3 regions of the Brevibacterium sp. Z349TD_9 genome follow, and region 2 is predicted to be linked to each of the others. Evidence: predicted binding sites of a transcription regulator. Region 2 holds the regulator's gene; each other region holds the start of a gene.

Region 1 (10,428 bases), 1.2 Mb from region 2:
TGTGGATCTTCGTCGCTCCGCCGGGTCCGAAGCCCTCGGCGTCGAGGTCGAGGGTGGAATCGGCGAGGAGGCCCGCGTTCATCGTCGACGTCGCCTGCGCGAAGCCCGGGGACGGGGCGCTGAAGTGGAAGCGGACGCGGCGGTCGTCGAGGACCTCGCTGCGCTCGTAGTTCGAGATCTGCTCGGACACGGGCAGGGTCCGGGCTTCGTCGCCGCGGCCGAAGAGGTCGAAGTTCTTCGCGACGTTCGCCGGTGTCAGCGGCGACCCGTCGGAGTAGGTGACGCCGTCGCGCAGGGTGAACGTGTACTGCGTGGCGTCGGCGTTGACCTCGGGCAACTCGGTGGCCAGCCACGGATGGAGCTCGAGGGTCGTCGGGTCCTGCCAGAGCAGGCGGGCGGAGATGTTGTTCATGATCCCGCCGTTGGGGTAGAAGCCCACCGACGGCGGGTAGAGCAGCGTCCATGTCTGCGGCTCGAAGTACGTGAGCACCCCACCGGTCACCGGCGCTCCGTCGGTGAGCGGGTCGGTGTCCGTGGGTGTGCACGCGCTCAGCGTGATGAAGGTGCCGAGTCCGAGGCCGACGCCGAGGATGCTGCGGCGGGTCCGCATCGCCCTCGCCGAGGCGGGGGAGCGGGGCTCCGTCGTGGAGGTGAAGGTCATGGTTGTGAGGTCCTTCGAGCAGGTGGGAGCGCAGAGGTTCCCGAGAGCGGTGGAGCGGTGGTGCAGGCCTGAGCCGGAAAGGATCGGAGCTGTTTAGCTCAACAATCGGCGGTCGGCATCAATTCCATGTGGGCGCACATCATCGTCCGACATGTGGCGCTCCGCGGGTTCGTCTGCATGGGACGAGTCAACCGCACCCGGATACGCGGCGTCAACTCGTGCCTTAATATTGAGACATGCTGCTGCCGCGCGCCTTCGACCACGTCGTCATCGCCGTCCCGAATCTCGCTGAATCTGTTGAGCAATGCGAAGTCGTACTCGGGGTGCGTCCCGTGCTCGGAGGTGCCCATCCGGAGGCCGGCACGGCCAACGCCCTGCTCGGTTTCGAGGCGGGCGGTTCCGCCCTGGCTCGGGGGTATCTCGAGATCCTCGGCCCGGATCCGGAGCAGGATCCGGCTCTCGCCGAGACCCGGCTCGCCGGGGTCACCGAACCCGTCGTTCAGCGGTGGGCGGTCCACCCGGATGACTTCGACGGCCTCGTCGCGGCTGCTGCGGTCTCGAACGATCCGCCCGTCGACCTCGGCGGGGTCTATGACATGAGCCGGCGGACCCCAGAAGGTGAGGTCCTCGACTGGCGGCTGACGCGGCGGACTCCGCTCGCGCTCGGGGGAGTCCAGCCCTTCCTTATCGATTGGAAGGGCTCACCGCACCCGGCCGAGCAGGACCTGCCGCGGGTCACGCTCGACCAGTTCTGGGCGACGAGCCCCGACCCCGGAGCCGTCCGCGCCGTCCTCGCGGCCCTCGATGCGAGGATCGAGGTCGAGGAGGGTGAGGTCGACGCTCTCCATGTGCGGCTCGAGGGGCCGGGTGGACAATGGATCCTGTGATCCCTGCTCATCTTGACCACCTCGTCGTCACCGTTCCCGACCTCGCTGCCGGGGTCGCCGACTTCGCGCGGGCGACCGGAGTGAGGCCGGTGCCCGGGGGACGGCATCCGGGGTTCGGGACGGCGAACTTCCTCGTCGGACTCGCCCCGGCCGGATGGCAGGCGGGAGCGCGCACGTACCTCGAGATCCTCGGCCCCGATCCTGGGCAGGAGCGCCCTGCCGACGGGACCCTGCCGCTCGATGCGCATCTGGCGACAGCCCCGACCCTGCAGACATGGGCGATCCACCCGCCGGAGTTCCCGGACAGGGTTGCGGCGGCGAACTCCGCGGGCGTCGACATCGGCGAGGTGAGGGACATGTCGCGTGAGACCGCGGACGGCGAGCTGCTCGAGTGGCGACTGACCTCCCGGGCGCCCCTGCCGGCGGAGGGGACGCAGCCGTTCCTCATCGACTGGGGAGAGTCGGCGCACCCCGCCGAGGCGGGCCTGCCGACCGTGGAGCTGCTTTCGTTCTCGATCTCCTCACCGGATGCCGAGGCGACCCGGCGCGCTCTCGAGATCCTCGGAGTCGGTGACGCCGCGGTGGTCGCCGGTGAGGCGTATGGGCTGCAGGCGGTGCTCCGCGGACCGGGCGGTCGGCTCGAGTTCTGAGGGCTGCGCCCCTCTCCCGGTTAGACTCGCCCTGTGACTCATCCCCGTTCGCGCGCCGTCCGTGCCGCCTCGGCGCTCGCCGTCCTCACGCTCCTCGCCGGTATCGGCGCGTGCGCGCCGGCTGCTGAGCCGACAGAGACGCGGCGGACGCCGCAGGCCGTCGAGACGATCGCCGCCCCCTCGGTGACCGAGCCGGCCGAGCCGACCACGGGTCCGACCACCGGGTCGACGCAGGAGGCGGTGAGCGAGGACGACATCGAGATGGAGGGCAGCGGAGAGTGGAAGCGGCCCGCCGAGGAGGTCGGTCCCAACCGCGACGGCGGCCGGACGTTCCAGGTCGCGCTGCGGGTCGAGGACAACCTGCCGATCGACGTCGACGAGGCGGCCGGCTTCATCATCGATACGCTCCAGGACGAGCGGGGGTGGCAGGACATCGACGATGTCTCGATCGAGCTCGTCGACAAGGGACAGGATGCGATGATCAGCATCGCGAGCCCGAACACCGTCGACGAGATGTGCCTGCCGCTGCGCACCCTCGGCAAGCTCTCGTGCCGCAACGGGCCCAATGTCATCCTCAATGCGAAGCGCTGGGTGAGTGCGACCGAGGAGTTCGACGATCTCACTCAGTACCGGCAGTACCTCATCAACCACGAGGTCGGCCACGCCCTCGGCCACGGACACGCATCGTGCCCGGGCACGGGAAAGACCGCCCCGCTCATGCAGCAGCAGACGAAGGGACTCCAAGGCTGCAAGCCCAATGGCTGGCCGTCTGAAGGTTAGGGGCACAGGCTCCCCTCAGCCCTCAGCCCTCAGCGCTCGAATCTGCGTCCCTGAACCTCCGGGTCGCAACATCCTGCTGGGCCAGCCGGCGCAGGGCGAGCAGCACGGGTTCGAGGAGCAGAGTGCCGAGCACGGCCTGACGGACGGCCCCGTCGATCTCGTCGGTGGGCACGGTCGCCACCTCCGCCTCGGCGAGGTCATGGATGGTACGACCGTAGCGAGCGAGCCCGCCGTCGAGGACCTCGACGCCGCCGGCCTCGACGGCGCGCAGAGCACTCGCAAGCTGGCGGACCTCGACGCTCTCCGGATCCACCGACCATCCGAGTTCAGCGATGAGCGCAAGGGCAGGGCCGTCGTCGGGGGCATCGGCGGGCTCCTGCGCGGTCGCCTCCTGTGCGGCGCCGAGGACGCCGATGAACGTCTCCGGCGGATCGTCGATGACTCCGAGCACGCGCTTCGCCTTCTCGATCGAGAGCCGTGCCGGGCCGAGAAGCGCGCGGATGAGCTCGAGGCGGTCGACGTGCGCCTGGGAGTAGACCGCCTGCGTCGCCGAGGTCCGCTCGCCGACGGGCAGCAGACCTTCACGCAGGTAGTACTTGATCGTCGCCACCGGCACGTCGCTGCGGCGCGAGAGCTCGGAGATGCGCATGCGGACCTCGTTTCGTTCATCGGAGACGAATGTCGACCGACCCTTGACATTGGAGAGTCAAGGTATCCAATATTGGAGAGTGCAGATATCCATTATGGCAGGGGCGAGCGATGGCGACGACAGCGAACACACCAGAGGCGACTGATCCACCGACCGGCGCAGGCGCGCCGAGGAGTTCGCGGCGAGCAGTCCCCGGGCCGGAGAAGCTCACCCGCGACTACGACGGCGAGCTCGTCGTCTTCATCATCGGCATGCGGATCCGCCGATGGTGGCGCTTCGACCAGTGGATACCGGTCTTCGCGGCCATGCCGCGGATGCTCGCCGAGCTCTCCGCGGACCCGGACTCGGGAATGCGCGGCTACCGGCTCGTGTTCGATCCCCGTGGGCCCTGGCTCGTCCAGTACTGGGATTCGCTCGAGAAGATCTACAGCTACGCCGCCGCCCCCGAATCCGAGCACCGTCCGGCCTGGACGGCGTTCAACAAGCGGGCCCGCTCGGCGCCGAACGCCGTCGGCGTCTGGCATGAGACGTTCCCCGTCGCCGGGGCCGAGTCGATGTACGTCGGCACGCCGCCGTTGGGCCTCGCGAAGGCCGTCGGCACCCGTCCGGTCGGTCCGCGCAGCGCCCGCGCCCGTGACCGGCAGGCGCGTCGCGACCGGTGAGGGGCCCGCGCCGCAGCGGCCGCGGAGACCTCGCTCACGCTCGGATTCGGGCGGGGAATAACCCCGAAGTGATTCTCGTTGATTGGGTCAAAGGACTTAACTGAGTCACCCTGACTCAACTTTCAAGAGGAGGTCACTTTGGCTAACTTCTTCGGACCTTCCAGCGGCGGCGAGGGCTCGTTCGACGAGTTCCTCGCTCGCTACCTGCAGGGTCAGAACACCCCACGTCAAGGCCGTTCCGTCGACATCAACCGGCTGCTGTCCAAGCGCACCCGGGAGGTCGTCGACGGTGCCGCCGCCCTGTCCCGCGGTCGCGGCCAGGAAGAGGTCGACGCGCTGCACCTGCTGCGCGTCATGGTCGAATCCGAGCACGGCTCGGCGTCGCTGCGTCAGATGGGCGCCGACCCCGAGGCGATCGTGACCGCGATCGACGAACGACTGCCCGAGGCAGCCGAATCACGCACCGGCGACGGTGCGCCCACGCTCACGGGCGCTGCCCAGAAGGCACTGCTCGACGCCTACCAGGTGGCACGTGCTTTCGGATCGACCTACATCGACCCCGAGCACGTGTTCTTCGCCTTCGTCCTCAACCAGGAGATGCCCGCTGGGCGGATCCTCGCGCAGGCTGGGGTCACCCAGGCCACGCTGCAGGCCGGTGCTCAGGCCGCCGAGGCGAAGCAGAATGCGAACGCCTCCGGTGAGACCGGTGGTGAGGAGTCGATGCTCGAGAAGTTCGGCACCGACCTCACCGCGCTCGCCGCTGAGGGTCGGCTCGACCCGGTCATCGGCCGCGGCGACGAGATCGAGGAGACCATCGAGATCCTCGCTCGCCGGACGAAGAACAACCCCGTTCTCATCGGCGAAGCCGGTGTCGGCAAGACCGCGATCGCCGAAGGCCTCGCCCAGGCGATCGAGTCCGGCGAGATTCCCGCGCAGCTGCAGGGCAAGCGCGTCATCGCCCTCGACATGCCCGGCATGCTCGCCGGCACCCGCTACCGCGGTGACTTCGAGGAACGACTGACCAACACGCTCGACGAGATCGCCGCCGACGGCGACACGATCGTCTTCGTCGACGAGCTCCACACGCTCGTCGGCGCCGGCGGCAACGGCGAATCGAACTCGATGGACGCCGGCAACATCCTCAAGCCGAGGCTCGCCCGCGGAGATCTCCACCTCCTCGGCGCGACGACGCTGCGGGAGTTCCGGACCATCGAGAAGGACTCGGCACTCGCCCGCCGGTTCCAGCCGGTCATGGTCGGGGAGCCGAGCATCGAGGACGCCGTGACGATCCTCGACGGCCTCTCCGGTCGCTACGCCGACCACCACGGCGTCACCTACGACGCCGAGGCGATCCGGGCAGCGGTCGAACTCTCGCACCGCTACATCACCGACCGGTACCTGCCGGACAAGGCGATCGACCTCATCGATCAGGCCGGAGCGCGGCTCTCGCTCAAGCGCGGACCCGTCGTCGACACCTCGGCGCTGCGGGCACGCCTCGGCGAGCTCGAAGCGGAGAAGAACTCCGCGATAGCCGCCGAGCACTACGAGCGGGCCGGGGAGATCCGTGACGAGATCTCCGCCCTGACGGATCAGCTCGAAGCCGTCCTCGGCTCAGCGGCCGCCTCGGCGAAGGAAGGCGGCGACCGGGTCGTCGATGCCGAGCAGATCGCTGCCGTCGTGTCCCGAGCGACCGGGATCCCCGCGTCGTCCATGACGCAGGAGACGAAGATCCGCCTCGCCGGACTCGAGGGCATGCTCCACGAGCGCGTCGTCGGTCAGGACGACGCCGTGACCGCGGTGTCCAAGGCCATCCGCCGGTCGCAGACCGGCATGGGCGACCCGCAGCGGCCGATCGGCAGCTTCCTCTTCCTCGGCCCGACGGGCGTGGGCAAGACGGAGCTGGCGAAGGCCCTCGCTGCGACCCTGTTCGATGACGAGGCGGCGATGATCCGCTTCGACATGAGCGAGTTCGGGGAACGGCACACCGTGTCGCGTCTCGTCGGTGCTCCTCCCGGCTACGTCGGCTACGACGAGGCCGGACAGCTCACTGAGCAGGTTCGCAGGCGCCCGTATTCGGTCATCCTCCTCGACGAGGTCGAGAAGGCGCACCCGGATGCGTTCAACCTGCTCCTCCAGGTCCTCGACGACGGTCGGCTCACCGACGGTCAGGGTCGGACGGTCGATTTCCGCAACACGGTCATCATCATGACCTCGAACCTCGGGTCCGAGTTCATCGGCCAGAGCACCCCGCTGGGCTTCACGTCGGCGGATGCGACGGTCACGGACAAGGATCTGCGCGCCAAGGTCAAGGGCCGGCTCAAGGAGGTCATGCGTCCCGAGTTCCTCAACCGGATCGACGAGACCGTGATGTTCTCCCGGCTCGACCGCACGCAGCTGCGGGAGATCGTCCGCCTCCAGCTCGAACTCTCGATCGAGCGGCTCTCCCGTCAGGGGATCGCGCTCGAGATCACCGAGGAGGCCGTGGACTTCCTCGCCGAGGCGGGCTACGAGCCCGAATTCGGCGCCCGTCCGCTGCGCCGGGTGATCCAGCGCGAGCTCGACGACCGGATCGCCGACATCCTCGTGACCGAGGCCGTCGCCGAGGGCGGCACCGTCGAGGTCTCCGTCTCCGACGGTGAGCTCGTCGTCGCCCCGCGAGAGGAGCGCGCGCCGCTCGCTGCGTGAGGTCGGTTGCGTGAGGCTGGCCGCGTGCGGTCAGGCGCGTGAGGCTGAGCGCGCGAGGTCAGGCGTGTGAGGTCCGCCGCGTGCGGTCAGGCGTGTGAGACTGAGTGCGTGCGGTCAGGCGTGTGAGACTGAGTGCGCGAGGCCGGCTGCGTGAGGCTGGCCGCGTGCGGTCAGGCGTGTGAGACTGAGTGCGCGAGGTCAGGCGTGTGAGGTCGGCCATGCGAGCGCCTGACCAGCGGCGTTCCTCGAGCATCGTGTGTGACTGCACGGCCAGTGCCCGGGTGGGAAGCAGATTCCCACCCGGGCACTGTGCTGTCTGGGCACCGAGTGCTGTCTCGGCGGAGCGCACTCTGGGAGCGATCGCGGCGAGTACGTCACCGACGCGGTGAACCGACACGAACGCGGTGAACCGACACGACGCAGATTACTGACGCGGTGGTCCGACATATACGCGGTTAGCAGACCGCGTATATGTCGGACCACCGCGTCGATGTCGTGCGCCCGCACCCCGCCGAGGCCGCACCCCGCCGACTCAGGCGAGCGGAACCGTGATCTCCTTCATCCACGCCTTGCGCTTGAAGTCACGCGCGCGGACCGTCACGGAGTCATCCGAGACCTCGACCTGGAGTCCCTGGTTGAACCCGCCGGGCACGCTCTTCTCGCCGCCGGTTCCGTTGTCGGTGTAGCCGGTCTCGATCGCGCCGGTGTTGAAGACATTGAAGCCGGAGAGGTTGCCCGAGGAGGGGACGACGCGTCGCGTGTACCAGTCGGAGAGCTCGAGGTCCCAGTGCGTGTGTCCGGAGAAGAGGAAGACGTTCTTGTACGGCCCGAGCAGGTCGAGGAGGCGATCGGACTGCAGGTAGTTCGAGAGGTAGAGCTTGTTCCTCGTCCCGGAGACCGTGTTCGGCAGCGGGTGGTGGGTGATGATCATGATCGGCTTGTTCCGCCGGTTCCAGTAGTCGAGGCGATCCTCGAGCCACGAGAACTGCTTGTCGCTCATCCAGACCTCGTCCCAGAGCTTCTCGTCGTGGTACCGCATGTAGCGTTCGGTGCCGATCGCGAGCACAGGGATGCCGCCGAAGCTGAACTCCTCGTAGATCGAGTTGCGGCCGGCGAAGTTGTAGAACGACTTGAACAGCGAGTCCTCGACGACGTCGTTGGGCCACGTGTCCTGGGACAGCGTGTTCGGATCCTTGTACTTGGGAACGTAGAACTCGTGGTTGCCGATCGCCCACGCCACCGTGCCGGGGGACGTGTGCTTGTCCATGCGCTTGCGCACGTTCGCGTACTCGAAGTCGTATCCGCGAGGGGTGATGTCGCCGGCGATCGCGAGGCCGGAGCTGCCCGGGTTGATCTTGGCCATGTCGTCGAGTGCGACGCCGAAGTCCCCGAGGTCGCCCTGGATGTCGGAGATGACGTTGAAGGTCGTCACCTGGCCCTTGTCGCGGCCCCGGCCGCGGCCCCTTCCCTTGTCGTTGCCTCCCGGTTTCGCCGAGGCGGGTGCTGCCAAGCCGAGCGATGCGCCGAGGGCGCCGACGCCGGCGGTGGTGATGAGTGTGCGTCTGTTGACCATGGCGTCACGATAGGGGCGCCACACAGAGGCGAAGTGTCCGCTCGGTTGACCGGACCTGAACCGGGGAGTTCAATTCGAGTTCATGTCCGTCACCTCAGGACCAACTACAGTTCACGTGGCGCGCCGGTGTGATCGACCCCGAGGGCGCGGTTGATGACCAATCGTTCGCCGAGCGTCCACGCCGTCGTCGTCAGGAGGTAGAGGGTCGCTGCGAGCGGCACGAAGGCGGCGATGACCGCGGTGATGAACGGCATGAAGCTGAGCATCCTCGTCATCTGCGTGAGATCGGGCATCGTTCCCTGACCGGGTCCTGAGCCCGCCGAGGCGGCCCTCCCTGAGGCTGTCGCCGCCGTCTCGGGGATGGGTGGGGTGAGCAGGTGCCGGGAGAGGCCGGCGATGACGGCGATGAGGATGATGAGGACCGCGAACAGCGTTCCCGAGACCCACGTCAGCGACCCCGAGCCGATGAGCCCGACGAGGCTCGAGCTCAGCGGGATCCCGAAGAGCGTGTGGCCGAGCAGCTCGTTGGCCTGTCCGCCGATCGTCGCCTGGACGAAGAGGCCGTAGACGGCCATGAGGACGGGCGTCTGTGCGAGCACCGGCAGGCACCCGGCGAACGGGGAGGCGTTCTCCTCCCGGTAGAGCGCCATGAGCTTCTCCTGGAGCACCTGCTGGTTGTTCCGGTGCTTGGTCTGGAGCTCGGCGATCTTCGGGGCCAGACGCCGGCGGGTGATGCCGGCCCTGACCTGGGAGAGCCCGACGGGGATGAGGAGGCAGCGGACGGCGATCGTGAGCACGATGATCGCCAGTGCGGCACCGTTTGCGCCGGCGAGCGGTGCGAGCAGGTCGCTCAGGGTGGTGACGAGCCAATAGGCACCGCCGAGGAGGAGGCGGATGGGCAGGAAGTCGTAGATGTTCATGGTGAGGTCCTTCGCGAGGTGGTGGGGTGGAGGAGTTCACCTGAACGACGGGGCAGTGACCTCGAGAGAGGCGAGCCCCGACCCGGCTGCGGTCGTGGACCGGAGATCCTCGAGTGAGTTCTGCAGGGCGGGACCTGTGCGTCCGCGGAGCCGGCCTAGGCAGCGAGGCGTTGCCGGAGGCAGAGACGCGGTCGGCCAGCAGTCGGTCAGCGACGGAGCGACATGTCCGCACGGGCCGAGCCGAGAGAGCCAGTCAGCCCGTTCGCCGGTCTCGCCGTGGCTGATCGCACACGAGCGAGCGGCTCCGATGCGAAGTCAGCGACTGGCGGCGCGATCAGCGGCCGGCAGAGTGCGTGCGTGAGCAGAGGTCGGGGGTTGTCGTTCAGGCGTGGGCGCGAAGGACGGACGAGGGCGCTCTGGCCAGGGCGGTGCCGGGAGTGCCCGGGGCCTCCGGGAGGAGGACGTCGCGGACCTCGCCGGGTTCGCGGCGCATCCACGGCCCGTGCGGGGCCAGGGAGAGGACTCGGACGAGGGCGCTGCTCACCCATGCGGCAGCAGGAGAGAGGAGGGCGGCACCGAGGAGGACGAGGACGAGGAGATGGGCCGGCGACTGCGGGAGGACCGCGTCGAGGTCGGCGCTGAGCACGACGACGATGAGCTGGATCGCCATCCACAGACTCAGCATCGCACCCGCCTCTCACTCATCGTTGGGCTTCGATGCTATCACCGGGACCTGCCCGCACCGTTCAGCACAGACTCCGTCATCCTCGCCTCACGCGCCCTCCGCTGGCCTCAGCGCCCTCCGCAGTCTCCAGCGCCGTCCCCTCACAACAGCGCCGTCTGCTCACAGCAGTGCCGCGCCGCTCACGGCAGAAACGCATTCCGCCAGGGTCCGCCCGGTGCCAGGGTGGGCACATGTCCACACACACTGCTCCGCCGGCCTGGACCGATGACGAGAGCC
Region 2 (10,428 bases):
GAGGTCGCGTTCGACATCGACGCCAACGGCATCGTCCACGTCTCGGCCACCGACAAGGGAACCGGCAAGGAGCAGTCGATGACGATCACCGGCGGCTCGGCCCTTCCCAAGGAGGACATCGAGCGCATGGTCCGTGAGGCCGAGGAGCACGCGGAAGAGGACAAGAAGCGCCGTGAGGCCGCTGACGTCCGCAACAACGCGGAGAACCTCGCCTACCAGACCCAGAAGCTGCTCGACGACAACGCCGACAAGCTGCCTGAGGACGTCAAGTCGGAGATCCAGTCCGACGTCGACGCCGTCAAGGAAGCTCTCAAGGGCGAAGACGACGACGCGGTGAAGAAGGCGTTCGACACCCTCACCGAGAAGCAGCAGAAGATCGGCGAGGCGATCTACGCACAGCAGGAAGCCGGCGCCGGTGCTGCCGGCGGAGCCTCCGACCAGGGCGGCTCCGATGCCGGAACGGGCGCTGACGACGATGTCGTCGACGCCGAGGTCGTGGATGATGAGGACGAGGAGAAGAAGTAATGACCACCGAGGGCAACGATCCGTCGTCCGAGGAGCCACGCTTCACCTTCCATGACAAGCGCCGGGTCGATCCGGACACCGGTGAACTCCGTCCCGAGGCCGACGCCGAGTCGGCCTCGGGGGCCGGGGAGGGACAGGACACCGAGGAAGTGTTGGCCGATGCCAGCGACCTCGGAGTCGACATCCCCGCCGATGCCTCGGGGCTGAACGACACCGAGGCGGCCGCCGAGCCGGGTGGGGCCGAGCCCGCTCCCGGGTCCGAGGCCGCCGCCCACCTCGCCGATCTCAAGCGGATCAACGCGGAGTACGCCGCCTACCGGATGCGTGCCGACCGCGAACGAGAGCGGGCGGCAGCGGGCGGGACGATCAAGGTCGTCGAGGCCTTGGTCCCCGTCCTCGACGAGGTGCGTCTGGCGCAGGAGAACGGCGACGTCTCCGGGCCCTTCGAGGCCCACGTGAACAAGCTGCTCGACGCGCTGGCCAAGGTCGGCGTCGAACAGTACGGCGCCGTCGGCGACGAGTTCGATCCGCGGCTGCATGAGGCCCTCATGCAACAGCCGTCGGACGACGTTGAGGTGCCGACGGTCTTCATGGTCATGCAGCCGGGCTACCGCATGGGTGATCGCATCATCCGCGCGGCCCGCGTCGGCGTGCAGCAGCCGGAGGACTGAGGATCCCGACCCCGCCGAGGTGGGACCGCTTCCCAGCGTCCGTGAGCGGACACTGGGACGAAGGAACCGCCTCGGCGACGGTCCGGAGTCTCCGGGACGCACACGTTGTCCGGGGGCTGCGGATTGTGAGCAGACAGATGAGGGAAACGATGACAGAGCCGAGGCCAGGTGGCAGCGGCACGACGAAAAGGACAAGGAAGAAGGGAGGTGCCAGATGAGTACCGGACCGCAGAATGACTGGTTCGAGAAGGACTTCTACAAGACCCTCGGCGTCTCCAAGGACGCGACGGACTCCGAGATCAAGAAGGCCTACCGCAAGCTCGCGCGGAAGTACCATCCGGACGCGAATCCGGGGGACGCCGAGGCGGAGGCGAAGTTCAAGGAGATCGGACAGGCCCACCAGGTGCTGTCGAACAAGGAGTCGCGCGAACAGTACGACCAGGTCCGCGCGATGGGCAGCGGCGCCAGGTTCAGCGCCGGTGCCGGTGGTGCCGGCGGCGGAGGCGGGTTCGACGACGTCTTCTCCGACCTCTTCGGAGGCGGCGGTCGCACGCGCACACGCACGACCTACTCGCCCGGCGGCGGAGGCTTCGGCGGCGGATACGGCGACGTTCCGCCCGACCTCGCCGATCTGCTCAACGGCTTCGGCGGCGGTGCCTCCTACGGCGGCTACGGTGACAGCGGATTCGGCGGCGGCTACTCGCCCCCGGTCAAGGGCGGGGACATCAAGTCCTCGACCAATCTCAGCTTCACCGAGGCTGCCAACGGTGCCTCGGTCAAGCTGAAGATGCCGAACGGGAAGCCGCTGACCGTGCGCACCCCGATCGGGGTCAAGGACGGGCAGAAGATCCGTCTGGCCGGCAAGGGCAAGGCGAGCCCGAACGGCGGAGAGCCCGGCGACGTCATCCTCACGGTCCACGTCAAGCCGCACCCGGTGTTCACCCGCGACGGCGACAACCTGCGGATGGACCTGCCGGTGAGCTTCGACGAAGCGGCCCTCGGGGCCGAGGTCAAGGTGCCCACGCTCGGCGGACAGCCCGTCAAGGTGAAGATCCCCGCGGGCACGCCCTCGGGTCGGACCCTGCGCGTGCGCGGCAAGGGCGTGCAGACGAAGAAGGGCACGGGCGACCTGCTCGTAACCGTTGAGATCGTCGCCCCGAAGAACCTCTCGAAGGAAGCCAAGGAAGCGGTCGAGGCCTACAAGGCGGCGACCGAGTCCGAGGATCCGCGAGCCGGCCTGCTCGATCGGGCCAAGGCGAGCTGAGGCGGCGGGGCACCATGCAGTTCTCTCAGAGTGCGGCGCTCTACGTCATCTCCGTGGCAGCGGAACTCGCGGGCATGCACCCGCAGACCCTGCGGCAGTATGACCGGATGGGCCTCGTCACCCCGCAGCGGACGGCCGGCAAGGGCCGCCGCTACTCGGGGCGGGACATCGCCAAGCTGCGCCTGATCCAGCATCTCTCCCAGGACGAGGGCGTCAACCTCGTGGGGATCAAGAAGATCATGGAGATGCAGAACCAGATCGACGCCCTCCGGAGCCGGAACCAGGAGCTCGAGGAGGAGGCCCTCGCCCAGGCGGAGGCACGCGAGCGGGATGCCCGCGTGTTCGCCGCCGGGTCGAGGGGCGACGTCGTCTCGATCGCCCGCGGCCGGCGGCCGAAGGTGTCGCCGGAGTCCGGGACCGGAGCCGTGGTGCTCTACGACGACTTCCGGGCCCGGAGGGTGTGAGCGCCTGGCGGCGACGCGGCGCCGAGCGTCGGGCGGCGCCGGGCGTGAGCGAACAGGGGTGGCTGAGGCCGCCCCTTTTCTCATGCCCGGGGTGTTCCTCCGCGGCGTCGGGCGACCAGTGGCGTCGCTTCGAGCCGCATCCGCGCGCTGCCAGCTGGTTTGAGTCGGTTTTCGCCCGATGAGTCTGTTCACGCACCGACCGATCGGGCGAAAACCGACTCATTTGCGTGTGCGCGGGTCGGAGCGGCGCTCGGTTCCTGTGGCTCTGCCTGCAGGAAGCCCCTGAGCGCAGCCGATGTCCGCGGCTGCTCCCACAGCCACCACTGGCCACTGCGCGGACCTGTCCGCGAGATGAAACTATGGTCTCGAAACATGGACGAAACTCAGTCGACACGCACCGAAACAATCGCCTGCCAGGATGGGCGATGTTGGGATCGGGCGCGACTGAGAGGGCCACCATGAAAGAGACATCGGCGACACCGCCGCCGGGCAGCAGCGAGGCGAAGACCGCGGCGCGGGAGAGCCTCGAGGACTACACGCTGCGCTTCGCCCCGCGCTCCTACCGGACTTGGGCGCCGGCCGTCGTCGCGACGAGTGCGCTCGGCGGGATCGCCTACCTCGCGGACTTCTCGATCGGCGCGAGCATCGGACTCGCCCACGGTACGGCGAACGGGATCCTCGGCATCCTCACCGCGGCGATCATCATCTTCCTCACCGGGTGGCCGCTCGCGTTCTACGCCGCCCGCTACAACCTCGACCTCGACCTCATCACTCGCGGGGCCGGATTCGGCTACTACGGCTCGGTCATCACGAACATCATCTTCGCGACCTTCATCTTCTTCGCCCTCGAGGGCTCGATCATGGCGCAGGGACTCTACCTCGGCCTCGGGATACCGCGCCCGATCGGCTACCTCCTCTCCACGGTCATCATCTTCCCGCTCGTCATCTTCGGCATGAAGGCCCTCGCCCGGCTCCAGGTCTCAACGACGCCGCTGTGGCTCGTCCTCATGGTCGTGCCCGTCGGCTACCTCATCGCCTTCCAGCCCGACTCCGTGAGCTCGTTCTTCGCCTACCAGGGCGAGAGCGGGGAGAGCGCGAACTTCGCCTCGGCGATGCTCGCCGCCGGCGTCTGCCTCTCCCTCATCGCCCAGATCGCCGAGCAGATCGACTACCTGCGCTTCATGCCGCCGCGCACCCCGGCCAACCGTCGCAGCTGGTGGACCGCGGTCATCCTCGCCGGTCCCGGCTGGGTGATCTTCGGGGCGACGAAGCAGATCATCGGCATGTTCCTCGCCGTCTACCTCATCGCCAACGTCCCCGGAGCGACGCGCTTCGCGACCGAACCCGTCCAGCAGCTGCTCGCCACCTACGAGCAGATGATGCCGCAGTGGCTCGCGCTCCTGCTCGCCGTCGTCCTCGTCGTCATCTCGCAGGTGAAGATCAACGTCACCAACGCCTACTCCGGCTCGCTGGCCTGGACGAACGCATACACGCGGATCACCAAGCGCTACCCGGGACGGATCACCTTCCTCGTCGTCAACCTCCTCTTCGCGCTCGCGCTCATGGAGCTGAACATGTTCGACTTCCTCAACGCGATCCTCAGCTTCTACGCCAACCTCGCGATGTCGTGGATCTGCGTCGTCGCCGCCGACATCGCGATCAACAAGTACGTGCTCGGGCTCTCCCCGAAGACCCCGGAGTTCCGCCGCGGGATGCTCTACGACTGGAACACCGTCGGAGTCGTCTCCCTCGTCCTGTCCGGAGGAGTGTCGATCGCGATCTACTTCGGGGCCTTCGGCGCCGCCGTCCAGCCGTTCTCGCCGCTCTTCGCCGTCGGCATCGCGATCATCGCGACCCCGCTCATGGCGATCCTCACCCGCGGCCGCTACTACCTGCGCCGCCGCGACGACGGCATCGACGTGCCCATGCTCGACGACCACGGCAACCCCACCGACGCCACCCTGTGGTGCCACGTCACGGAGATGGAGTTCGAGCGTCCGGACATGATCGCCTCGGCGAAGCGCGGACCCAACGGTGAGACCCTCTACCTCAGCTCACTGGCACTGTCGACCGACCGCCTCGGCGAACACGTCCTGCCGGCCGACCCCGTGCGGGAGCGCTGATGCACTTTACTCCGGGCGACACGGAGAAGCTGCTGCTGTCGGTGGCCGGGATGATCGCCCGCGACCGGCTGGCGCGGGGAGTGCCCCTCAACCACCCTGAGGCCATCGCGCTGCTGAGCACGTGGGTCATCGAGCGCGCCCGCGAGGGGGCGAACGTCGAGGAGCTCATGGTCACCGGACGCGAGGTGCTCACCAGGGACGACGTCATGGACGATGTGCCGCCCATGCTCCACGACGTCCAGGTCGAGGCGACCTTCCCCGACGGGCGCAAGCTCGTCACCATCCACAACCCCATCGACTGACAGGACCACCCATGGCAGGGACGAGAGACCACGGGCCCGGGGCCGTACGGGTGCGCGAAGGCATCCGCGTGCTCAACCGGCGCAGCGCCCCCGACACCGGCACCGTGACCATCGAGAACACCGGCGACCGGCCCGTGCAAATCGGATCGCACATCCACCTGCCCGACGTCAACGACGCCCTGTCCTTCGATCGCCGAGGCGCGACCGGGTTCCGTCTCGACGTCCCCGCGGGGACGTCGGTGAGGTTCGAACCGGGGGCCTCGCGGACCGTGGCGATCGTCCGCCTCGGCGGGCGCAAGCGTGTCCCCGGCCTGCAGATCCGCGAGGAGGCAGCCGCCGCCGAGGCGGCGCGAAGTGACGAGGGTTCGTCCCCCGACGCGGGGGAGTCCGGCACCGAGGCGGGGGAGGGCTGATGGTCGAGATCTCAGCCCAGCGCTACGCCGCGCTCTTCGGTCCCACGGCCGGGGATCAGGTCCGCCTCGGCGACACCGATCTGTGGATCGAGATCGAGGAGGACCGCACCTTCGGCGGGGACGAAGCGGTCTTCGGGGGCGGGAAGTCGATCCGCGAATCGATGCTCCAGGGCACGACGAGCCGGGCCGAGGGTGCGCCGGACACCGTCATCACGAACGTCATCGTCCTCGACTGGTGGGGTGTCATCCGCGCCGATGTCGGGATCCGCGACGGCCGGATCACAGCGCTCGGCCGGGCCGGCAACAGCGACATCGCCGACGGTGTCGACCCCAACCTGGAGATCGGCGCCACGACCGACATCATCTCCGGAGAGGGGCGCATCCTCACCGCCGGGGGCATCGACTCCCACGTCCACCTCCTCTCGCCCTCGCAGATCCACGAGGCGCTCGCGACCGGCATCACCACCGTCGTCGGGGGCGGTACAGGACCGTCAGAGGGGAGCAAGGCGACGACGGTCACCCCCGGGGCGTGGCACCTGGGCAGGATGCTGCAGGCCCTCGATGCCCTGCCGGTCAACGTGCTGCTGCTCGGCAAGGGGAACACGATCTCGGGGGAAGCGCTCGCCGAACAGGCACTCGGCGGGGCGGCCGGCTACAAGATCCACGAGGACTGGGGTGCCACCCCGGCGGCGATCGACGCAGCCCTGCGCGCCGCAGGCACCCACGGACTCCAGGTGGCCCTCCACTCGGATTCGCTCAACGAATCCGGCTTCGTCGAATCGACGATCTCCGCGGTCGCCGGGCGCAGCATCCACGCCTTCCACGTCGAAGGCGCCGGCGGCGGACACGCCCCGGACATCCTCTCCATCGCCGCACTCGAGAACATCATCCCCGGGTCGACGAACCCGACGCTGCCGCACACCGTCAACACCGTCGCAGAGCACCTCGACATGCTCATGGTCTGCCACCACCTCAACCCGAGCGTGCCCGAGGACCTCGCGTTCGCCGAATCCCGGATCCGCGCGACGACGATCGCCGCCGAGGACGTCCTCCACGACATGGGTGCCCTGTCGATCACGTCCTCGGACGCGCAGGCGATGGGCCGGATCGGGGAGGTCATCACCCGCACGTGGCAGGTCGCCCACACGATGAAGCACTGGCGGGGCCGCCTCGGCGAATCCCCGCCGGCCGACAACGAACGCGCCCGCCGCTATGTCGCGAAGTACACGATCAACCCGGCCATCGCCCATGGTGTCGATGAGCACATCGGGTCGATCGAGGCGGGGAAGATGGCCGACCTCACCCTGTGGGACCCGCGCTTCTTCGGCGTCCGACCCGATCTCGTCATCAAGGGCGGGACGATCGCGTGGGCGGGGCTCGGCGATCCGAACGCCTCGATCCCGACCCCGCAGCCGGTGCTCATGCGCCCGGCCTTCGGAGATGCGATCGGGGCGGCGACCTCGGTGTCGTTCGTCGCTCCCGCGGCGGTCGAGGACGGGTTGCGCGAGAGGCTCGGGCTCCGGCGCCGGCTCGTCGCCGTCCGGCCGACACGGGAGATCGGGAAGAAGGACATGCGCAACAACGACATCCGCCCGGCCATCGACATCGACCCGGACACGTTCGCGATCGCTATCGACGGTGAGCTCGTCACCGCGGCACCGGCGACCGCCCTTCCGCTCACCCAGCTCTACCAGATGTTCTGATGGACAGCTCGATGAACGGTGGTTGCGGCGCTGCTGGAGCGCCCGGGGCCGCCTCGGCGACCCTCATGATGCTCCTTGCCGACGCCCGCCTGCCGGCCGGTGCCCACGTGAGTTCGAACAGCGTCGAAGCCGGGCTGTGGCAGGACCTCACCCCCGCCGAGGTGCCGGCGTACATGCGCGCCCGAATGCGCACGGTCGTCCGCGTCGAGGCCGGTGCCGCCGTCGTCACCCGCCATGCCGTCCGCAGGTCCGCCAGTGCAGACAGCGACGGCCGGCCGGACTTCTCCGACGACCTTGCTCAAGCACTCGAGTCGATCACCGAGGAATGGGCGGCCCGCACCCCCAGTCCCGCACTGCGGGAGATCGCCGAGGTGCTCGGGGCCGGGCTGCGCCGCGTCGCCGTCGTCCTGTGGCCGCAGCTGGCTGGCGTGCTGCCCCGCCGAGGGTGTCCGCGTCCCCTTGTGCTCGGTGCCATCGCCGCCGTCGCCGAGGTGTCGGCAGCCGACCTCGTGCGCATCGTCGCGTACGACGACGCGCAGACCGTCGCCGCTGCGACTCTCAAACTCGAACCGATGGACCCGATCTGGGCCACCGGTTGGGTGCTCGAGGCGTGCACCGCCATCGAGTGCTCCGTCGCCGACCTGGCGACGCTCACCGTCCCGGCAGCGATCCCCGCTGCCGGGGCACCGCTCATCGAGGACTGGGCAGAGATCCAGTCCGCACTTCCGAGGAGGCTGTTCCGTGCCTGAGTTCCCCACCCCACACCGGGCCCTGCGCCTGGGCGTCGCCGGGCCCGTCGGCACCGGCAAGAGTTCGCTCATCGCGATGATCTGCCGCGCGCTCGCCGCCGAGATCCGCATCGGCGTCATCACCAACGACATCTACACCGACGAGGACGCGCGCCTGCTCCGGGCCGCCGGGGTCCTCGAACCCGAGCGGATCCGCGCGATCGAGACCGGCGCGTGCCCGCACACCGCGATCCGCGATGACGTCACCGCCAACCTCGCCGGTGTCGAGGAATTGGAAGCCGACTTCGATCCTCTCGACCTCGTCCTCGTCGAATCCGGCGGCGACAACCTCACCGCGACGTTCTCCCCGGCGCTCATCGACGCCCAGATCTTCGTCCTCGACGTCGCCGGCGGCGGTGACGTGGCCCGCAAGGGCGGGCCGGGAATCGGTCGGGCCGACCTCCTCGTCGTCAACAAGACCGACCTCGCCCCCTACGTCGGTGTCGACGTCGAGCTGATGATCTCCGACGCCGAGGCGGCACGGGAGGGAGCGCCGGTCCTCGGGCTCTCGCGTCTCGACGAGGAATCCGTGGCCCACCTGCGCACGTGGCTGCTCGACCTGCTCGAGAAGCATCGGGCCGGTGCCCATGAACCGCAGGATCCGGGCCCGATGGCACCGCACTTCCACGCCGATGAGGACGGCGGATACATCCACTCCCACGCGGACGACGAGCACGAGCACGAGCATGCACTCAGTCACGCCGAGACTTCCGGGACGGGGACTGCCTCGCCGGAGTCCGGGTCGGAGCAGCCCGAGCCCGCGGTCGCGGACGCCCGGGGATGACCCTCATCGCGGTCGAGCAGGTCGCCGGCCGCGACCTGCCTCAGCTGCGTCTCACGCCGGGTCTCATGCAGCCGCGGCTCATCTCCCGCGCGGCAGGCGGGCGCGCGCATGTCGCGATCGTCGCCGGGGGAGCGGCCCTGCTCGGCGGGGATACGGTGTCCCTCGGGATCCGAGTCGGTCCAGGGTACAGTCTGCTCATCGAGGACGTCGGCGGGACAGTCGCCTATCCCTGTCGCGATGTCGACTCCCGGCGGGACGTCGACATCGACGTCGCCGACGGCGGCAGCCTGATCTGGGAGACGTTTCCGTTCGTCGTCGCCTCGGGTGCGCGCGTGCGGCGCTCGACCCGGGTGCGCTTCGGGGCCGGTGCCACGGTCTGCCTGCGGGAGACGCTCGTGCTCGGGCGATCGGGAGAGCACGGTGGGGCGATCACCGGCGCCACCGAAGTCCGCGACACGACTGGTGCACCGTACTTCGTCGAGGAACTCGCCATCGACGGGAGCGCTCCGGAACCGGGAGTGATGGGAGCTGCCTCGGTGCTCGACACCGCGATGCTCTTCGGCCGGCGCAGCGACACGGATGCACGCGGCGACACGGACGGGCACGGTCGAATCCTCCACCTCGCCCGGCCAGGAGCGATCGCGCGAGCAAGCGGGACGCACACCCACGACGCGCACGTCGACGCCGTGTGGGAGGTGTGGACGAAAGCGACCACGACCGGTGACGACTCGACCGTCTCCAGGCGGAGAGTTCCACAGACGACACCAGCCCAGCACACCGACCCAGCGATGACAGACGACACCAGTCCAGTGACGACAAACGACTCAGCCCAGCGATGACAGTCGACAGCACACCGACGACAAGGGAAAGAGGGACGGAGCGATGAGCACGACAGCAGAGAAGAGCACCTCGGCGAGCAGGACGGAGGAGGCAGCAGCCGCCAGAGGATCGCGCCGAGCCCGAGTTCCTGCCATCGTCGTTGCGGCGCTCGCGGTCACGGGAATCGGGCTCGTGCTCGCCTCGACGAGCGAGATCGGTCATGCGGCGGCGTGGGGTCTGGCGGCAACCGCCGTGCTTCTCGGTGCCAGGCACGCCTTCGACGCCGACCATATCGCCATCATCGACAACGTTACCCGCCGGCTTGCGGTCGCCGACCACACGAGACTCCGCGGCGGTGCAATCGGATTCTGGTTCGCTCTCGGCCACTCGAGCGTCGTCATCGTCACCGCCGCCTTCGTCACCGCCGGGGCCGCTGCCGTCCGCCGCCTCGTCGAGAGCGAGGATTCGGGGGTGCGGGAGGTCCTCGGCATGTGGGGACTGACATTCGCGACCTGCGTCGTCGGCATCTTCGGGATCGTCAACCTCGTCGCGTTCGTCCGTCTCCTGCGCCG
Region 3 (10,428 bases), 140 kb from region 2:
CAGCGACCGTCGCGAGCACGAAGCTCATCCCCGGCGTCGACATCGTCATGGTCGTCGACGACGGATCGAGCGATGACACCGGCACCGTCGCCCGGCGGGCCGGCGCCGAAGTCGTCACCCACCGGAAGAACAAGGGCAAGGCCGCGGCGATGATGACCGGGGCGTTCGCGATCCGCAATCGCGAGATCTCCGAGGCCGCTCCCGGGCAGCCCCCGCAGCACCGCGCTCTGCTCTTCATCGACGGCGACCTCGAGGACTCGGCGGTCAACACCGCACCGCTCGCGGCCCCCGTGCTCGCCGGCGAGGCCGATATGACGATCGCGATCCTCCCCGCCCAGAAGCGCAAGGGCGGGGGCTTCGGCTTCGTCGTCGGGCTCGCGAAGAAGGGCATCGCCGAACTCTCAGGATTCGAGGCGACCCAGCCGCTCTCGGGCATGCGGTGCCTGAGCCGGGAGGCCTTCGATGCGGCCCTGCCGTTCGCCGCCGGTTGGGGGGTGGAGACGGCGATGACGATCGACGTCGTCAACGCGGGCCTGCGCGTCGAGGAGGTCGAATGCGACCTCCACCACCGGGTCACCGGCCGCGACCTCAAGGCTCAGCTCCACCGCGCAGCCCAGTACCGCGACGTCGCCCGGGCCCTGCTGGCGCGTCGACTGAAGGGCCGGAAGTGAGGTACGCGTACCTCGGCCCCGAAGCGACGTTCACCGAGGCGGCGCTGCTGCGCTACCTCGACGCCCACGACCTGCGGGAGCAGGCGACGACCCAGCCGATGCGCGGTGCCGCGGCCGCCCTCGACGCCGTCCTCGACGGCGACTGCCTCGCCGCGGTCGTCCCGATCGAGAACTCCGTCGAGGGCGGGGTGCCGGCGACGATCGATGCGCTCACCGAGCACGGCGACCTCCAGATCATCGCCGAGGTCGTCGTGCCCGTCCGCTTCGTCCTCGCCGTGCGTCCGGGCACCGCCGCCTCGGCGATCACCTCGTTCGGCACCCACCCGCACGGGGAGGCCCAGGTGCGCGGCTACATGGCCGAGCACTACCCCGACGCCGTCTACATCCCGACGTCGTCGACGGCCGCCGCCGCCCGCGACCTCGCGGGCGACGCCGCCGACCACGTCGCCGCGGTGTGTCCGGCGCTCGCTGCCGAACGCTACGGCCTCGAGGTCATCGCCACCGACATCGGGGACCGCCAGGACGCGGTCACCCGCTTCGTCGTCGTCACCCTGCCCGGCCCGATCCCCACCCAGACAGGGGCGGACAAGACGACACTGGTGGCGGCCCTGCGCTCCGACCGGCCCGGTGCCCTCCTCGAACTCCTCGAGCAGTTCTCGACCCGCGGGATCACGATGTCGCGGATCGAGTCACGCCCCACCGGTGACCGGCTCGGCCTCTACCAGTTCTCCATCGACCTCCTCGGCCACATCAGGGAGGCCAGGGTCTCCGACGCCCTCGTCGGGGTCCACCGGGTCGCGATGAGCGTGAAGTTCCTCGGCAGCTACCCGAGCGCCGACGCCACCCGTCCGATCATCGATCCGACGACGACGGACTCCGCGTTCGCCGAGGCGACCGCGTGGCTGACCGGAGTCCTCGACCGCGACGACTGATCCCACCCCCGCGACGAAGGAGTCGACGATGGACACCGCCCCTGCCGGCACCGGCACGCCCCCTGCCCCCGACGCGATCATCGTCGGGGCGGGACTGGCCGGCCTCGTCGCCGCCTTTGAGCTCACCCGTGCGGGCCGGAGCGTCCTCATCGTCGACCAGGAGAACCGGGCCTCCCTCGGCGGGCAGGCGTTCTGGTCCCTCGGCGGGCTCTTCCTCGTCGACTCCCCCGAACAGCGTCGCCTGGGAGTGCGGGACTCCCTCGACCTCGCCCGCTCCGACTGGGCCGCCTCGGCGGGGTTCGACCGGGAGGAGGACCGCTGGCCGCGGAAGTGGGCCGATGCCTACCTCGACTTCGCCGCCGGGGAGAAGCGGGACTACCTCCACGGCCTCGGGCTGCGGCTGACCCCGATCGTCGGGTGGGCCGAACGCGGCGGCACAGACCCCACCGACCACGGGAACTCCGTGCCCCGCTTCCACCTCACGTGGGGCACCGGTCCCGAGGTCGTGCGGATCTTCCGGGAGCCCGTCGAAGCCGCCGAGGCGGCCGGCCGGGTCGACTTCCGCTTCCGTCACCGGGTCGATGAGCTGCTCACCGACGACCGCGGTGTCGTCGGCGTGCGCGGACGGGTGCTCGCATCGAGCCCGACGGCGCGCGGGATCGCCTCGAACCGGGAGGAGGTCGACGACTTCGAGTTCCGCGCCCCGGCCGTCATCGTCACCAGCGGCGGGATCGGGCACAGCTTCGAGACGATGCGCAGGTTCTGGCCGACCGAGCGCCTCGGCCCGTTCCCCGAGCGGATGCTCGCGGGCGTGCCCGCCCATGTCGACGGGCGGATGCTCGGCATCGCCGAGGCGGCGGGGGCGAGTCTGATCAACCGGGACCGGATCTGGGCGTACACCGAGGGCATCGAGAACTGGAACCCGATCTGGCCGGGCCACGGGATCCGCATCATCCCCGGCCCCTCCTCGCTGTGGTTCGACGCCGCCGGGCAGCGTCTGCCCGCCCCGAACTACCCGGGATTCGACACGAACCGGACGATGGCCGCGATCCTGAGCACCGGGCACGACTACTCGTGGTTCGTCCTCAACGCCTCGATCATCCGCAAGGAGTTCGCGCTCTCGGGCTCCGAGCAGAACCCCGACCTCACGCTCAAGGACATCCGGGTCACCCTCGACCGCGTGCGCTCCTCCGGCGCGCCCGCCCCCGTCGAGGCGTTCACCCGGTTCGGGTCCGACTTCGTCGTCGCCGAGACCACCGAGGAGCTCGTCGCGGGGATGAATGCCCGCTCCCGGGGCCCGGTCATCGACCACGATGACCTCGTCGCGCAGATCGCAGCCCGGGACCGGGAGATCGGGGACGCCGACCCCCGGGATCCGCAGGTGCAGGCGATCCACCGGGCCCGGCGCTACCTCGGCGATCGGATCGTGCGGGTCCAGCGCCCGCATGCGATCCTCGACCCCGCGCACGGACCGCTCATCGCCGTCCGGTTGGGAATCCTCTCGCGCAAGACCCTCGGCGGGCTCGAGACGAACCTCGACGCCCAGGTCCTCGACTCCGGCGGTGAGCCGATCCCGGGTCTCTTCGCCGCCGGTGAGGTCGCCGGGTTCGGCGGCGGCGGAATGCACGGGTACAACGCGCTCGAGGGGACGTTCCTCGGCGGGTGCATCTTCTCGGGACTGCGCGCCGGTCGCGCCGTGGCCGCACGGCCGAGGTAGGGCGTCGGCGGCCTCAGGCTGAACTGACAGTGTGCGGTTCAGGCGGCGGGGCCGGGGGCGTCGGTTCAGGCGGCGGGGCCGGGGTTCTCCGCGTCGGGGGCGGTCGCCTCGGCGCCCGAGACGGGGCCGGCGGGGCGCTGGAGGCGCGACGGGGTGAGGTACTGGGTCGTCGAGATCCCGAGCACCCGCTGCTGGCGGGAGAGGTTGTACGTGCGGTCGTGCTGGAGGTATTCGACGAGGAACAGCCGGGCGCTGTCCCCGCGCCGGAACAGCGACTTCACCTTGAGCCCCACCTTCGCTGCGACGAGCGCCTTGTCCTTGGCGATCGCCTCGATGACGACGGGGTCATAGCCCATCCGGGCGAAATGCGTGGCCACCGCATCCTTGAGGCGGTAGGGGATCGGGTCGCCGATGTTGAACGGCCCCGAGGCCTTGGGCACGTCGAGACACGCGAGTGCCGCCCGGACGAGATTGTCGATCGCCGTCAGGGTCATCTTCTGCCGACCGCCGCCGGGCAGGGTGAGGACCCCTTTGCGTGCGAAGCAGCGCAGGCTGGGCATGAACATCGTCTCGCCCGGGCCGTAGACGGCGGCAGGGCGGAGGATCGCGGCGTCGGGACGGATGCGGGTGACCAGCTGCTCGGCGAGCACATGGGTCTTCGCGTAGTCGTCGTGGTACTCGCTCGGGTCCTTCGGGCCCGCCTCCTCCCAGAGGTCGGTGTGCGGGGCCGTCGGTGAGTAGACGGTCGTCGAGGACAGATGGACGATCCTCGCGTCCTCGAAGGCGTCGAGGACGTTGCGGGTGCCGGTGACACGCACGTCGTAGAAGTCGTCGTAGGCTGCGGTGACGTCGTGGATACCGGCACAGTGGAAGACAGCGGTGACTTTCTTCGCCAGAGAGCGGATCGGGGCCGGCGCCTCCTGTCGGATGTCCCATTCGTGGAAGTTCACGCCCGGGATCTGCGGATCCCGTCGGCACAGGGCGTAGACCGGTTCGTCACGGGTCGCCAGGGCACGGGCGATGGCACCGCCGATGAAGCCGCTCGCCCCGGTCACCACTATCGCCACGGCCGCTCCTCGCTCTTTCCCGCTCTCACCGGTCCCGGGTGCGCGCATCCCCCTGCGGCATGTCGAGCATGGCCGGATCGGCATCGGTCAGGGGGAGTCCGCTGCACACGGAACACTGCCTTGCCTAAGGCAACTGTAACCGACCACACGGACTCGGCCGCGTCGGGCCCGCAGAAATCGTTCCCCACAAGACCTCATCGTGAGAATACAATTGCCTCAGCTGTAACCGCCCTTGTCCCCAGTCGCCTGGAATCAGGAGCCGCCGATGACGCCGCCGCACACGACCATCGGCCACGGGGCTGCGACGAAGGCCGCCGGGATCCACGCGCGGCCCGGACCACCGCGCCGGCGTCCTCTCTCCCCCTCCGCCCTCGCCGCCCGGGCGGACCCCGCGACCATCCACCGCCCCGGCGTCGAGGCGGTGGTGCAACCCTGATCTCGGCGACAATTCCCCCTCGAAAACCAAAGTTGAGTGGAATAGACTCAACTTTTGAGGTGTTGGAACGAAGAGAAGTCACACACACCAGTTGAAGGAGATGCGCATGGACGCACAGATGACGACCAAGTCACGAGAGGCGCTGCAGGCGGCAGTCAACGACGTCGTCGCGCGCCACAACAACCAGATCGAACCGGCCCACCTCGTCGCGGCGCTGCTCGAGCAGCCGGATTCCCTCGCCTCGAACCTGCTGGCCAAGGTCGGTGCCGACCGCCAGTCCGTTCTCACCGCCGTCGACGCCGTGATCGGCGGATTCCCCACAGTCAGCGGTCAGTCCGTCTCTCAGCCGAGCCTCTCGCGCGCCGGCCTCGAGATGATGAACCTCGCCCAGGAGGAGATGACGGCGCTCGGCGACCAGTACGTCTCCACCGAGCACCTCCTGCTCGCGGCAGCCGCGATGCACGACGGCTCGGGCGATGCCCTGCGCAGCAACGGCGCGAGCCGCGACGCGCTGCTCGCCGCCCTGCCGGAGCTGCGCGGCGGCAAGAAGGTCACCTCGGAGAACCCCGAGGACACGATGCAGTCGCTCGAGAAGTTCGGCATCGACCTCACCGCAGCCGCCCGCGAAGGCAAGCTCGACCCGGTCATCGGCCGTGACAAGGAGGTGCGCCGGGTCATCCAGGTGCTCTCGCGCCGGACGAAGAACAACCCCGTCCTCATCGGCGAGCCCGGCGTCGGCAAGACCGCCGTCGTCGAGGGCCTCGCCCAGCGCATCGTCGCCGGCGACGTGCCCGAGTCCCTGCGGGACAAGACGCTCATCAGCCTCGACCTCTCGGCCATGGTGGCCGGAGCAAAGTACCGCGGTGAGTTCGAGGAGCGCCTCAAGGCGGTCCTCGAGGAGATCAAGAACGCCGACGGCCAGATCATCACGTTCATCGACGAGCTCCACACGATCGTCGGGGCCGGAGCCGGCGGGGACTCCTCGATGGATGCCGGCAACATGCTCAAGCCGATGCTCGCCCGCGGCGAGCTGCGGCTCATCGGCGCGACCACGCTCGATGAGTACCGCGAGAACATCGAGAAGGACCCGGCGCTCGAACGCCGCTTCCAGCAGGTGTTCGTCGGCGAACCGAGCGTCGAGGACACCATCGCGATCCTCCGCGGACTCAAGGAGCGCTACGAAGCGCACCACAAGGTCTCGATCAACGACGGCGCCCTCGTCGCCGCAGCCGGCCTGTCGAACCGGTACATCACCGGCAGGCAGCTGCCGGACAAGGCGATCGACCTCGTCGACGAAGCGGCATCACGGCTGCGCATGGAGATCGACTCGGCTCCGGCCGAGATCGACGAGCTGCGCCGTGCCGTCGACCGCCTGAAGATGGAGGAGATGGCCCTGTCGAAGGAGACCGACTCCGCCTCCCAGGAGCGGCTGAGCAACCTGCGCGCCGACCTCGCGGACAAGGAGGAGAACCTCCGCGGCCTCGAGGCGACGTGGGAGTCCCAGCGGGCCGGCCTCAACCGGGTCGGCGAGCTGAAGACGAAGCTCGACGAACTGCGCTCGCAGGCAGAGAAGGCCCAGCGCGACACGGACCTCGAAACGGCGTCGCGTCTGCTCTACGGGGAGATCCCCGCGGTGCAGAAGGAGATCGCCGAGGCCGAGGCCGAGGAGGCAGAGGCCGACGCAGGCCAGACCAGCGATCCGATGGTCAGCGACAAGGTCACGGCCAACGACATCGCCGAGGTGGTGGCGTCGTGGACGGGCATCCCCGCCGGACGCCTCATGCAGGGCGAGGTCGAGAAGCTGCTCGGGGCGGAGAACGAGCTCGGCAAGCGCCTCATCGGGCAGAAGGATGCCGTTGCCGCGGTCTCCGATGCGATCCGCCGCTCCCGGGCCGGGGTCTCCGATCCCGACCGGCCGACCGGGTCGTTCCTCTTCCTCGGACCGACCGGCGTCGGCAAGACGGAGCTTGCGAAGTCACTCGCGGACTTCCTCTTCGACGACGAGAAGGCCCTCATCCGCATCGACATGAGCGAGTACGGGGAGAAGCACACGGTCTCCCGCCTCGTCGGTGCTCCCCCGGGATACGTCGGCTACGACGAGGGCGGTCAGCTCACCGAGGCGGTGCGTCGGCGTCCGTACTCCGTCGTCCTCCTCGACGAGGTGGAGAAGGCGCATCCGAGCGTCTTCGACATCCTCCTCCAGGTCCTCGACGACGGTCGTCTCACGGATGGTCAGGGCCGCACGGTCGACTTCCGGAACACGATCCTCATCCTCACCTCGAACCTCGGTTCCCAGTTCCTCGTCGATCAGGCGATGACGGCGCAGGAGCAGAAGGATGCGGTCATGGACGTCGTCGCCTCGGCGTTCAAGCCCGAGTTCCTCAACCGGCTCGACGACATCGTGCTCTTCGACGCGCTGAGCAACGACGAGCTCACCTCGATCGTCGACCTGCAGATCAAGAGCATGGACAAGCGCCTCGCGGATCGTCGGATCACCCTCGACGTGACCCAGGAGGCCAAGGACTGGCTCGCGCTCGAAGGCTACGATCCGGCCTACGGTGCGAGGCCTCTGCGCCGTCTCGTCCAGCGCGAGATCGGGGACAAGCTGGCGCGGAAGATGCTCGCCGGCGACATCCAGGACGGGGACACGGTCCTCGTCACGATGCCCGAGCACGCCGACACGACGGGTCTGGAGCTCCAGGCCAAGCAGTGAGGCATCCGGGCTGAGCGGCCGACTGCTCATCAAGCCGACTGCTCATCCGGCAGACTGCTCATCCGAAGGAGGGGCGACCATCATGGTCGCCCCTCCTTCAGTGTGTCCGGGGACGTAGGCTGCTCGGGTGAGCGCGTGTCGAAGGGCCGGCGGGTGGCGTGAGGCGGGTGCCCCTCCGAGACGGGTGCCTCCCCGAGGCGGATCCGGTTCGAAATCCGGCCTGCATCCGAACCGGATCCTCCTCGGGGAGTGCAGTGGCGGCTGAGTCGGTGGCGTCCGCGCGCTGAGGGCCGTCGCCGAGGCTGCTCGGGTGAGCGCGTGTCGAAGGGCCGGCGGCTGGGGTGAGTGCGTGCCTCGTCGAGGCAAATGCCTCCCCGAGGAGGATCCGGTTCGAAATCCTGCCCCTATTCGCACCGGATCCTCCTCGGGGACCGCCGTGGTGGGTCAGTCGGTGGCGTGGTCGGCCCTCGGAGTGGCGTCAGGCCGCTGCGCCTCGGGCGCCTGGTCGTGGCTCGTCCCGGCACCCCCTGCACCGCTCGTCCCGACGCTGCCGGCGCTTCCGGCACCGCCCGCACCGTCGGCGACCCCGCTGCCGGCCCCAGCACGAGCACCAGCCCCAGCACCGACCCCGGCAGGAGCGGTCTCGCGTGCGGCACCGTCGGCTTGCGCGGCACCTCCGCGGGTCGAGGACCACCAGCGGCGGAGGAATGCGCTGAATCGTTCGAAGCTGCGGTCCTTGATGAAGATCGCGTCGACAGCGATCATCGTCAGCGAGAACCACGGCAGGCCCATGAGCAGCGCGATGCCGAGGTGGAAGGAGAGGATGCCGACGAGCGCGATCGCCCGCGTCCACCGGTTGAAGAGCATGAACGGGAACGCGCTCTGGAAGAGGATCGACCCCCACGAGATGACGACGACTCCCGGCCCCCATGCGGTGACGAGGTCGGAGAGCACGGGCCAGGTGCCGAACTGCTGGGTCTGGAGCGGATTGTAGACGGCGAAGCCGTGCTGCCATGCGGTGCCGCCCGCCTTGTAGAGGGCACCGGACATGTAGATCGCGCACACCTGGAAGGCGAGGACGACGATCGCGAGGTTGTTGGCCATGATGAGGTACCACGGTCCGTCCTCGGGTCCGAGGTCGGTCCCGTGCCTCCGGCGCCTGCGCGCATCGAGCGACCAGCGCCTGGTCGTGTCGGCGAAGAGGAGGGCGATGAGGAACATCCGGTACGCGTTGTCGCCCTGGTCGCCGGCGCTGTCGTTGAGTTCGATGAAGCTCACCCAGAGGATGAGGTAGAACGGCAGGATGATGCGCGTGCGCCACCCGAGGATGACGGTGACGGCGAGGATCGCCAGCCCGATGATCATCGCCGTGTAGAGCGGCGGGTTCGTCACCGCCCGGTGGAAGAGGGAGAAGAGCCAGATGTTCGGGAAGTCGCTCTTCGGCTGGGCGATCTCCCCGTTCCACGCCGCTCCGACTCCGAAGGCGTAGTTGCGGGCCGCGAAGTTCGTCAGCAGCAGCCCGAGCCCCGTGATCCCCATGAGGATGCGGGTGACCGCGAGCCCGTAGGTCGCGTGGTAGCGGCCGGTGAGCAGCTCCTCGAGGCGGTTCCAGCCCCGACCGAGTGCCGCGACGACCCGCGCGGAGACCGTCATGTCCTTCTCACTGCTCACTGACGCACCTCACTGTGTCCGAGGCGCAGAAGTACTGCGCGAACTCCTCGTTCGACTGGTTCTCGGCGAACGACAGGGCCCTCCAGCCGACGGGCACCGGCTGGATCGCGGGCCGCTCTGCGTCCTTGTCGTTGCGTTTGGCGAAGGGCACGACGTTCTGCCGGGCAGCCTGGTACTGCACCCGCTGGACGTCCTCTCCCCAGACGGCGAGCGCGACCTGTGTCGCATACCGGGTGGCGACCTCTTCGTCCTCGAGGTAGCTCGAGACCGCACCGTCGGGGTCGTCGTACTCCGACAGCTTGGCCTCGAGACGATCGACGGAGTCGTCGCCCTTGAAGTAGTCGAGTGCGACGATCGACTTGTGGTCGTCGCTGAGCTCCTCCCACGACCCCTTGAGGTCCGAGGCCACCCCGATCGCCAACCCGGCCGAGCGCGGAGGGAAGAGCTTGTACGTCGAATGGTCGAGTTCGACATCGGTGGCGCGGACCCAGTCGGTCGTCTCCTCGCCGCCGTCGGGGGTGGAGACGACGGCACGGACATCGAAGTAGTAGTCGCCGTTGATCGGCTCGGGGGCGAAGACGCTCCACGACTGCCCCCACATCGGGATCATGTACTTCGAGAGAAGGTCCCCGGGGATGACCTCGCGCAGGGCCGAGGACGGAGCGATCCAGAGGAAGGTGGCGAACAGGTGGAATCCGGTCAGCGCCATGGCGATGACCATGATCGTCCGCTTGAGCGCGGGATGAGTCTTCTTCTCGTCCATCTCAGTTCCGGGTCGTCGGCAACAGGTTCGGTTGTGCGATCGCCGTCGGGACGCGACTCTGCGCCCTCCGATTCAGGAATCGCACAGACTCCAGGCTACTCGAGTTCGCCCGATACGCACGGGCCGATCGCCGAGGAAGGACCGCTCAGCCGCGCAGCCACTCCTTGACGAGATCGGTGCTCTGCCCCAGCGTCGGCGGGGCGAGATCGTAGCTCGGCGGGGTCTGCGAGAGCCGGATCGGGTTGGCCACGGTGGGGATGACCCGCTCCCCCGCCCCCGCCTCGGCGACGGGGTCGAGGCCGAGCCGGGCGGCCAACTCGACGCCCTGAGTGATCGTGTTGATCGGCGCGCACGGCAGCCCAGCCGCCGTGAGCGTCTCGAACCACTCTTGGTTCGTGCGCTCCGCGAGTGCTGAGACGAGGAAGGGCTCGAGTTCGCTGCGGTTCTCGTTGCGGTTC

The links. The regulator HspR, encoded in region 2, represses chaperone genes until heat shock. The targets are predictions, from matches to a motif close to AAGTTGAGTCNNNNNGACTCAACTT.
Region 1: AC0VYB_RS03270 (ATP-dependent Clp protease ATP-binding subunit) is a predicted target of HspR. The motif match lies at 4,387-4,411, and genes of this name have one in related genera.
Region 3: clpB (ATP-dependent chaperone ClpB) is a predicted target of HspR. The motif match lies at 4,853-4,877, and genes of this name have one in related genera.

What each region holds. Positions count from the first base shown of each region.
Region 1 covers NZ_CM149680.1:757,992-768,419, forward strand. The annotation lists gene AC0VYB_RS03240 (TIGR04028 family ABC transporter substrate-binding protein) at 1-661, opposite strand, end outside; gene AC0VYB_RS03245 (VOC family protein) at 898-1,548, shown strand; gene AC0VYB_RS03250 (VOC family protein) at 1,545-2,198, shown strand; gene AC0VYB_RS03255 (DUF3152 domain-containing protein) at 2,232-2,978, shown strand; gene AC0VYB_RS03260 (MerR family transcriptional regulator) at 3,001-3,627, opposite strand; gene AC0VYB_RS03265 (DUF4188 domain-containing protein) at 3,738-4,289, shown strand; gene AC0VYB_RS03270 (ATP-dependent Clp protease ATP-binding subunit) at 4,428-6,974, shown strand; gene AC0VYB_RS03275 (metallophosphoesterase family protein) at 7,507-8,547, opposite strand; gene AC0VYB_RS03280 (YidC/Oxa1 family membrane protein insertase) at 8,652-9,467, opposite strand; gene AC0VYB_RS03285 (hypothetical protein) at 9,850-10,152, opposite strand; gene AC0VYB_RS03290 (ClpP family protease) at 10,383-10,428, shown strand, end outside.
Region 2 covers NZ_CM149680.1:3,447,888-3,458,315, reverse strand. The annotation lists gene dnaK (molecular chaperone DnaK) at 1-525, shown strand, start outside; gene AC0VYB_RS16000 (nucleotide exchange factor GrpE) at 525-1,196, shown strand; gene AC0VYB_RS15995 (DnaJ C-terminal domain-containing protein) at 1,411-2,460, shown strand; gene AC0VYB_RS15990 (heat shock protein transcriptional repressor HspR) at 2,475-2,924, shown strand; gene AC0VYB_RS15985 (purine-cytosine permease family protein) at 3,383-5,047, shown strand; gene AC0VYB_RS15980 (urease subunit gamma) at 5,047-5,349, shown strand; gene ureB (urease subunit beta) at 5,361-5,762, shown strand; gene AC0VYB_RS15970 (urease subunit alpha) at 5,762-7,465, shown strand; gene AC0VYB_RS15965 (urease accessory UreF family protein) at 7,477-8,214, shown strand; gene ureG (urease accessory protein UreG) at 8,207-9,037, shown strand; gene AC0VYB_RS15955 (urease accessory protein UreD) at 9,034-9,876, shown strand; gene AC0VYB_RS15950 (HoxN/HupN/NixA family nickel/cobalt transporter) at 9,920-10,428, shown strand, end outside.
Region 3 covers NZ_CM149680.1:3,591,771-3,602,198, forward strand. The annotation lists gene AC0VYB_RS16560 (glycosyltransferase family 2 protein) at 1-671, shown strand, start outside; gene pheA (prephenate dehydratase) at 668-1,603, shown strand; gene AC0VYB_RS16570 (FAD-binding dehydrogenase) at 1,632-3,320, shown strand; gene AC0VYB_RS16575 (NAD-dependent epimerase/dehydratase family protein) at 3,386-4,387, opposite strand; gene AC0VYB_RS16580 (hypothetical protein) at 4,653-4,823, shown strand; gene clpB (ATP-dependent chaperone ClpB) at 4,930-7,536, shown strand; gene AC0VYB_RS16590 (HTTM domain-containing protein) at 7,981-9,207, opposite strand; gene AC0VYB_RS16595 (DUF5819 family protein) at 9,197-9,970, opposite strand; gene AC0VYB_RS16600 (CaiB/BaiF CoA transferase family protein) at 10,116-10,428, opposite strand, start outside.